DNA from 2 places in the Oceanobacillus sp. B139/18 genome. Region 1 is predicted to be linked to the other one. Evidence: predicted binding sites of a transcription regulator. Region 1 holds the regulator's gene; the other holds the start of a gene.
What was found. The regulator CtsR, encoded in region 1, represses protease genes until heat stress. The targets are predictions, from matches to a motif close to ATGGTCAATAAAGGTCAAACA.
Positions count from the first base shown of each region.

Region 2: clpP (ATP-dependent Clp endopeptidase proteolytic subunit ClpP) is a predicted target of CtsR. The motif match lies at 1,616-1,636, and genes of this name have one in related genera.

Region 1 covers NZ_JBVFXI010000008.1:320-3,740, forward strand. The annotation lists gene ACZSMY_RS19410 (MgtC/SapB family protein) at 388-1,080, shown strand; gene ACZSMY_RS19415 (CtsR family transcriptional regulator) at 1,263-1,730, shown strand; gene ACZSMY_RS19420 (UvrB/UvrC motif-containing protein) at 1,755-2,315, shown strand; gene ACZSMY_RS19425 (protein arginine kinase) at 2,312-3,376, shown strand; gene clpC (ATP-dependent protease ATP-binding subunit ClpC) at 3,390-3,421, shown strand, end outside.
Region 2 covers NZ_JBVFXI010000003.1:206,931-210,351, forward strand. The annotation lists gene ACZSMY_RS11440 (RNase H family protein) at 1-314, shown strand, start outside; gene ACZSMY_RS11445 (shikimate kinase) at 343-885, shown strand; gene clpP (ATP-dependent Clp endopeptidase proteolytic subunit ClpP) at 962-1,546, opposite strand; tRNA gene ACZSMY_RS11455 (tRNA-Arg) at 1,817-1,892, shown strand; gene ACZSMY_RS11460 (leucocin A/sakacin P family class II bacteriocin) at 2,066-2,368, opposite strand; gene ACZSMY_RS11465 (HPr family phosphocarrier protein) at 2,777-3,034, opposite strand; gene whiA (DNA-binding protein WhiA) at 3,162-3,421, opposite strand, start outside.

The DNA of each region.
Region 1 (3,421 bases):
TTTTATTCCTAAATAACACCGTGGCAAATGAAGTGTATTTTTTTGTCTTCACTCTATCTATGATTGAAAACAAGAGGACGTGCCACACTTAGTATAGAGTCAAAAAATGTTTCATTGCTGATACGGCTCGTCTAATGGGTTTTTGCTTGTTTATCTTTAAATATCCTTTCTTTGGTATTTATTTCTGGAAGATAAATCAATTTACTGCTAAAGTAAAAATACACTTATTGCAATGAATACTTCTATTTAAATAGTTTAAAATTAATTTTCATGATAGTTGGTATGGAAAGACCCCCGCTGAATAAAGTTTTATTTTATAAAATGAAATGATAGCCTATACATATAAATAAACTGTAAAATATATAAAACAATAAGGGGGTGCAGGGAATGGAGTTAGAACAATTTATCGGTGATGATTTCGGAGTTATCGTGTTACGTTTGTTTATTGCTTTGCTGTTATCCGGTTTAATTGGTTTTGAGAGAGAAATTAATAATCATTCAGCCGGGTTTCGTACGCATATACTGGTAGGAGTAGGCTCTTGTTTGATGATGATTTTATCGATTTTTGGTTTTATTACATTTATGAATCAATACGATAACATTCAATTTGACCCTGCTCGTATCCCTTCTTATGTAATTAGCGGTATCGGTTTTCTTGGGGCTGGTACCATTATTGTATATGGAGGAACCATCAAAGGATTAACAACAGCTGCTTCTATATGGGCTGTAGCAGGAATAGGATTAGTGATTGGAGCCGGCATGTATAGTGTTGCTATTGTAACGACACTTATTATCCTTATCAGTTTAATATTTTTTAACCGGATGGAGCATTTTTTCCCTCGGTTTACAACCAGTAATTTTATTGAATTGATTGCTTCAGAGGAATTTGAAATACATGAAGCTGTAAAATCAGTGGAAAAGAACGGTTTTACGATAAAGCAGGTTGAGATAAAGCTGTTAGAAGGTAACAGGCGCAGAATTCATATATGGACAAATATGAAAAAGGATAATAAGTTAATTTATTTATTTGATGAAATATCGAAGCTTCCGGGAGTGGTTAATATAACAAAGCGAAATTAAAACATAAATATTTTCATAGATTTTTATAATTATGTTTTGTTTTTTGGCCTGTTTGTCCAAAATAGAAATATCATCCATTTGCAACTGTGGCAATTTCTTATTATAATAAAACCATAGTCAAAGTTAGTCAAAGTCAAAAGGAATAATTTATCAAATAAATTATTTGATTTGAGGTGCGAAGGATGAGTAACATTTCAGATATCATTGAACAATATTTGAAAAAAGTATTACAGTCAGAAGAACAACAAGCGATTGAGATTAAAAGGAGTGAAATTGCAGATCAGTTTCAATGTGTACCTTCTCAAATAAATTATGTTATTAATACGCGTTTTACCATTGAGAAAGGGTATATCGTAGAAAGTAAACGCGGCGGTGGCGGCTATATTCGTATTATGCGCATACGGCATCAGGATAAATCGGAATTGATTGATGAGATTATTTATTTAATCGGTGATTCGATTCCGCAGCGTGCTGCTATAGATATTTTAGATCGGCTTTTAGAGGAGGAGCTGATTACAGCACGTGAAGCAAAGTTGATATTGGCAAGTATTGATCGAACAACGTTAGCTTTTCAATTGCCGCTAAGAGATGAATTGCGTGCACGTATTCTTAAATCTGCATTAACTGCACTCAAGTATCTGAACGATTAATTACCTGAAGGGGGGAGGAATCGTATGGAATGCCAAGAATGCCATGAAAGAAAGGCTACCCTGCATTTTAAGCACATTATAAACGGTCAGGAGACGAAAGTGAGCCTTTGTGAAGTATGTGCAAAGAAAAAAGGTTATTTGACCTATCCGGAGGAAGGATTCTCATTAAATGACCTTTTATCTGGGCTTTTTCAAAAAGATGGAATACCTTTGAACGCTGCAGGGACAGCAAATTCCAATCAGCCTAAACAGCCGCAGGAGCTGAAATGTTCTTCTTGCGGGAGAACTTTTAGTGAATTTAAAAAAGCAGGGAAATTTGGATGTGCAAATTGTTATGCGTCCTTTGACTCCAAGGTAGAGCCTATTTTACGGCGTGTGCATGCTGGGAATACCAAACATACTGGCAGGATTCCAAAGCGTGCCGGGAAGTATATTCAGCAAAAGCAATTAATATCCTCCCACAAAGAGGAATTAAAACAGCTGATTGAAGATGAAGAATTTGAAAAAGCAGCAGTTCTGCGCGATAAAATCAGAGAGCTGGAAAAAGCGAATCATCAAGATAAGGAAGCGGGTGATAACACGTGACATTAGAATCATTTATCAATGAAGCGATTAGCCCGTGGATGCTGGAGGACGGTCCGGATAAAGACATTGTAATGAGCAGCCGTGTCCGTCTGGCCCGCAACTTTGCGGATAAATTGTACCCGACATCCGGTAATAAGGAAGCGTTGGAAGAGGTACTGCAATTTATAAAGAAAAATTATATAAAGGAAGAGGATACGGAGCAGGATTCACTAACTTTTATACCAATGAAGCAATTAAATATGATTGAAAAACTTGTTCTGGTGGAAAAACACTTAATAAGTCCACATTTAATCAAACATAGTGATTATGCTGCAGTGTTATTATCCGAACAGGAGCAGACCTCCATTATGGTAAATGAAGAGGATCATTTGCGTATTCAGGTGTATTATCCTGGACTTCAGCTGAAAAAAGCTTTAGAGGAAGCGTACTACTTAGATGATTGGCTGGAGGAAGAAGCCGACTATGCATTTGATGAAACAAAAGGTTATCTGACCAGCTGCCCTACCAATATTGGAACAGGCATGCGGGCTTCGATTATGATGCATTTGCCTGCGCTTGTACTGACAAAGCAAATCAACCGGCTTATTCCTGCAATTAATCAATTGGGACTGGTTGTCAGAGGGATATATGGTGAAGGCAGTGAGGCAAGAGGGAATATTTTTCAAATATCGAATCAGATTACACTGGGCAAGTCCGAAGAGGATATTGTGGAAGACCTGGAGAGTATTGTTAATCAGCTTGTGGAGCACGAACGGATGGCGCGGCAGTATATTTACGAGCAATCTGAGATTAGCTTGGAGGATCGTGTCTTCCGTTCCTATGGCACGTTAAAAAATAGCAGAATCATTGATTCGAAGGAGGCTGCTACCTGTATTTCTAATTTGCGTTTGGGAATTGATTTAGGCATAATAGAAAACATTTCCGAGAATATATTAAATGAACTGATGGTTTTAACACAGCCTGGATTCTTGCAGCACTATGCGAATAAAGCACTTCGTTCAGATGAACGTGATATCCGCAGGGCTTCAATTATTCGTGAAAGATTAAATTTGAAAAAATAGGAGGAAAAAACATATGATGTTTGGTCGCTTTACAGAGAGGGCACA
Region 2 (3,421 bases), on a different contig from region 1:
AGAAGCTGGAATATACTGTCCCCTTACCTTATATGTCCAATCATGAAGCCGAGTTTCACGCTATCATAGAAGCATTAAAAATTTGTAAGATGAACTTCCCTGAAGAAATCTTATCTTTTCGAACTGACTCTAAAGTAGCCGCAGACGTGATTGATAAAGGACGAACCAAAAACAAACAATTTCTTCCTTTGCTTGAAATCATCCAGGCTGAAGCAGCAGACTTTCCATTCTTATTTATTAAATGGATACCGGAAAAAGAAAATAGCAGAGCAGACCAATTGGCAAGAAAAGCAATCCATCAGCAATCATCGTAACGTGCTGGATGACGAGGGGGAATGTCATATGAGAGAAATACCATTAAAGGAACAAAGTATTGTACTAATTGGATTTATGGGTGTTGGAAAAACAACCATTGGTCAAGCTGTTGCCAAAAAACTGTATCGTGATTTTATTGATATCGATGAAGAAATTGAGCGCAGATTCGGAATGCCTCCGAAAGAGATTTTTGCGAAATATGGAGAAGCCGTCTTCCGTCAACATGAAAAAGAAATTATTTCTGAAATATGCCATAAGAAATTAAAGGTTATCTCTTTAGGCGGCGGCGCTTTTCTTCAAAAAGAAGTACAGGATGTCTGTCTCGCAACCACTACAATATTCTTTCTCGACCTGTCTTGGGACAGCTGGAAGGATCGAATCAGCCTGCTGATTGACAGCCGCCCCGTTCTACAGGGGAAGAATATGGAGGAAATCAAACAGCTTTTTGATGATAGGCAGCCAATTTATGGACAGCATCACTCCCGTGTAGTGACAGATAATCAAGAAATTGAAGAAATTGCAGATTATATTGCCGATTCCTTAAAATTAGCATGGGAGCTTTACGCTTAAAAACAAGAAATTGCACGTAAAAAACAGGCTAAGGTCACCCTAGCCTGTTTTTTTCGATTTCATGATTTATTAATGTTTACGCTTTGCGCTCAAAGATATCATCTATGATGCCATATTCTTTAGACTGTTCTGCACTCATGAATTTATCACGCTCTGTATCACGTTCAATAACTTCTAAAGGCTGACCAGTATTTTCAGACATGATGCGGTTCATACGTTTTTTAATCTCGATAATTCGATTTGCATGAATCTCAATATCTGTTGCCTGTCCCTGCGTACCGCCTAAAGGCTGGTGAATCATAATCTCACTGTTTGGCAATGCAAAACGTTTGCCTTTCTCTCCGGCATTAAGCAGGAAAGCACCCATAGAAGCTGCCATACCGATACAGATGGTAGATACATCTGACTTAATAAAGTTCATGGTATCAAAAATAGCCATACCAGCTGTGATAGAACCACCAGGAGAATTAATATATAAAGAGATATCTTTTCCTGGATCTTCTGCTTCTAAGAATAAAAGCTGTGCTACAATAGAGTTGGCTACATTGTCATCAATGCCGCTGCCAAGTAAAATAATCCGGTCTTTTAATAAGCGGGAGTAAATATCATATGCGCGTTCACCACGATTTGTTTGTTCAATAACTGTAGGTACTAAATTCATTTAAAAATCCTCCTTAAGTTGCCAACGTTAATGGCTGATGATTTTTTCTATACTTTATATGATAGCTCATTGGTCAATGAAGGTCAAACAAAAAGTTTCACCAAATTTCTACTTTAACCATCCTTCCCGATTTTATGTTTGTTAAACATGAACCATTTAAACTTATTGAAAGACGCATAAAATAATTTTTCATCTAAATTATATAAAAAGGACTTGTCTCAAAGGAACTTCCTATGTATAATTAAGATTGTGTTTTTAATTCAATGAGATGCGCCCATAGCTCAGCTGGATAGAGCACTGGTTTCCGGTACCAGGTTTGCCGGGGGTTCGAATCCCTCTGGGCGCGCTAGATAAAGTTAATAAAAAGACAAGGGATAAAGATGTTTGCTTCCCTTGTCTTTTTTTCTGTCTTCCAGAAGTTTGGTGCTATCTTTCCTCAAACACCGCCAGGCTTTTCCACTCGGTTGCGAATGAATACTCTATTTTCCTATATGTGATACCGTGATACCCCTTGCCTAATTAAAAAGAGGGACTGCCAGTTGTCGTACCTGACTCTGGCCGGTTAGAATCATTACTTGATTTATAGTTGGACTCAATAGCAGATTTAGCTTTAGCAGGCGCTGATGTCAGTCCCGTTGCCCAGCTTTCTATCGCTCTATCTGTTGATTGTTGAAATGTTTCGCTCCAGTTTACTGAACAAGTTTTTTCATCGCAATGAACACCATTTCCATAATCTGTCGAGGCTGCTTGAACTCCTGAGGTTGAAATAGCGGATAATCCTAACGTTAAGGCTGCTAACCCTAATTTCATTCTCTTTTTCATCACAGGCACTCCCTTTATATAATGATTTGTCTCTCAACCTAACATAACTTTTGCGAAGATTCAACAAGTTACCATGAAGAATGGAAAGCAAAATAGTCCGCCGCAGCGGCGCTTTACACTTCACCTTCTATTATTTAGATAGGGATTTATCCAAGATACGGTCAACTCCTGTTTCTATGGAAATGAAGTCACTTTTTAATAACAGAAAATTAAGTTTATTTATATTTGAAGCAGTCAAATTGTAATACTTATAGGTGCACCAGAAATTATATAATGCTATATAAATAAAAGCCCCCTTAAAATTGAGCAATGTAACTCGCCTTTAAGAAGGACTTTTTTAGCTGAGGTTTTACTATTTGGTGCTTTGTTTATCTGTTAAATAAAGCAAAGTTCGTTATACGGATAGCTTTAAACTTTTTCACGTACAAGGCTTGTTAAATATTCCAGCGCCTCTTCTTCATCTTCTCCTTCGATAATAAGCTTGATTTCTTCTCCTTTTGTCAGAGCCAGGCTCATTAATCCCATAATGCTTTTGGCATTAACCTTTTTATGATCATTCTCTAAAAATATGTGTGAATCAAATCGATTGGCCTCTTGTACAAAATAGGCAGCTGGCCTCGCTTGTAGTCCTGAATCTAATTCGATTTTCACTGTTTTCTCAACCAATAAATTCACTCTCCTGTCTTAAGTAAACGCCTCCATTTTTTTAGGAAGCAGAAAAAATTCTGCGTCTTTCTTTCGGCGATGTTCCATGATATTTACTGCATTATATCATATTCTTCGGATACTAGCATTAATTACCAAGCTGCAGTTCACCACGTTTGATTTTCTCTGCAAATTCATCAATTTTTTTCAAACGATGATTCACGCCTGATTTAGAAATCGTCCCGCTGGTAACAAGTTCCCCTAATTCTTTTAAGGAAACTTCTTCATATTGAATACGGAGCTTAGCTATTTCCTGTAATTTTTCCGGCAGCTGATCCAATCCAACTGTCCGTTCAATCAATTTAATGTTTTCAATTTGACGGAATGCTGCGCCGATGGTTTTATTTA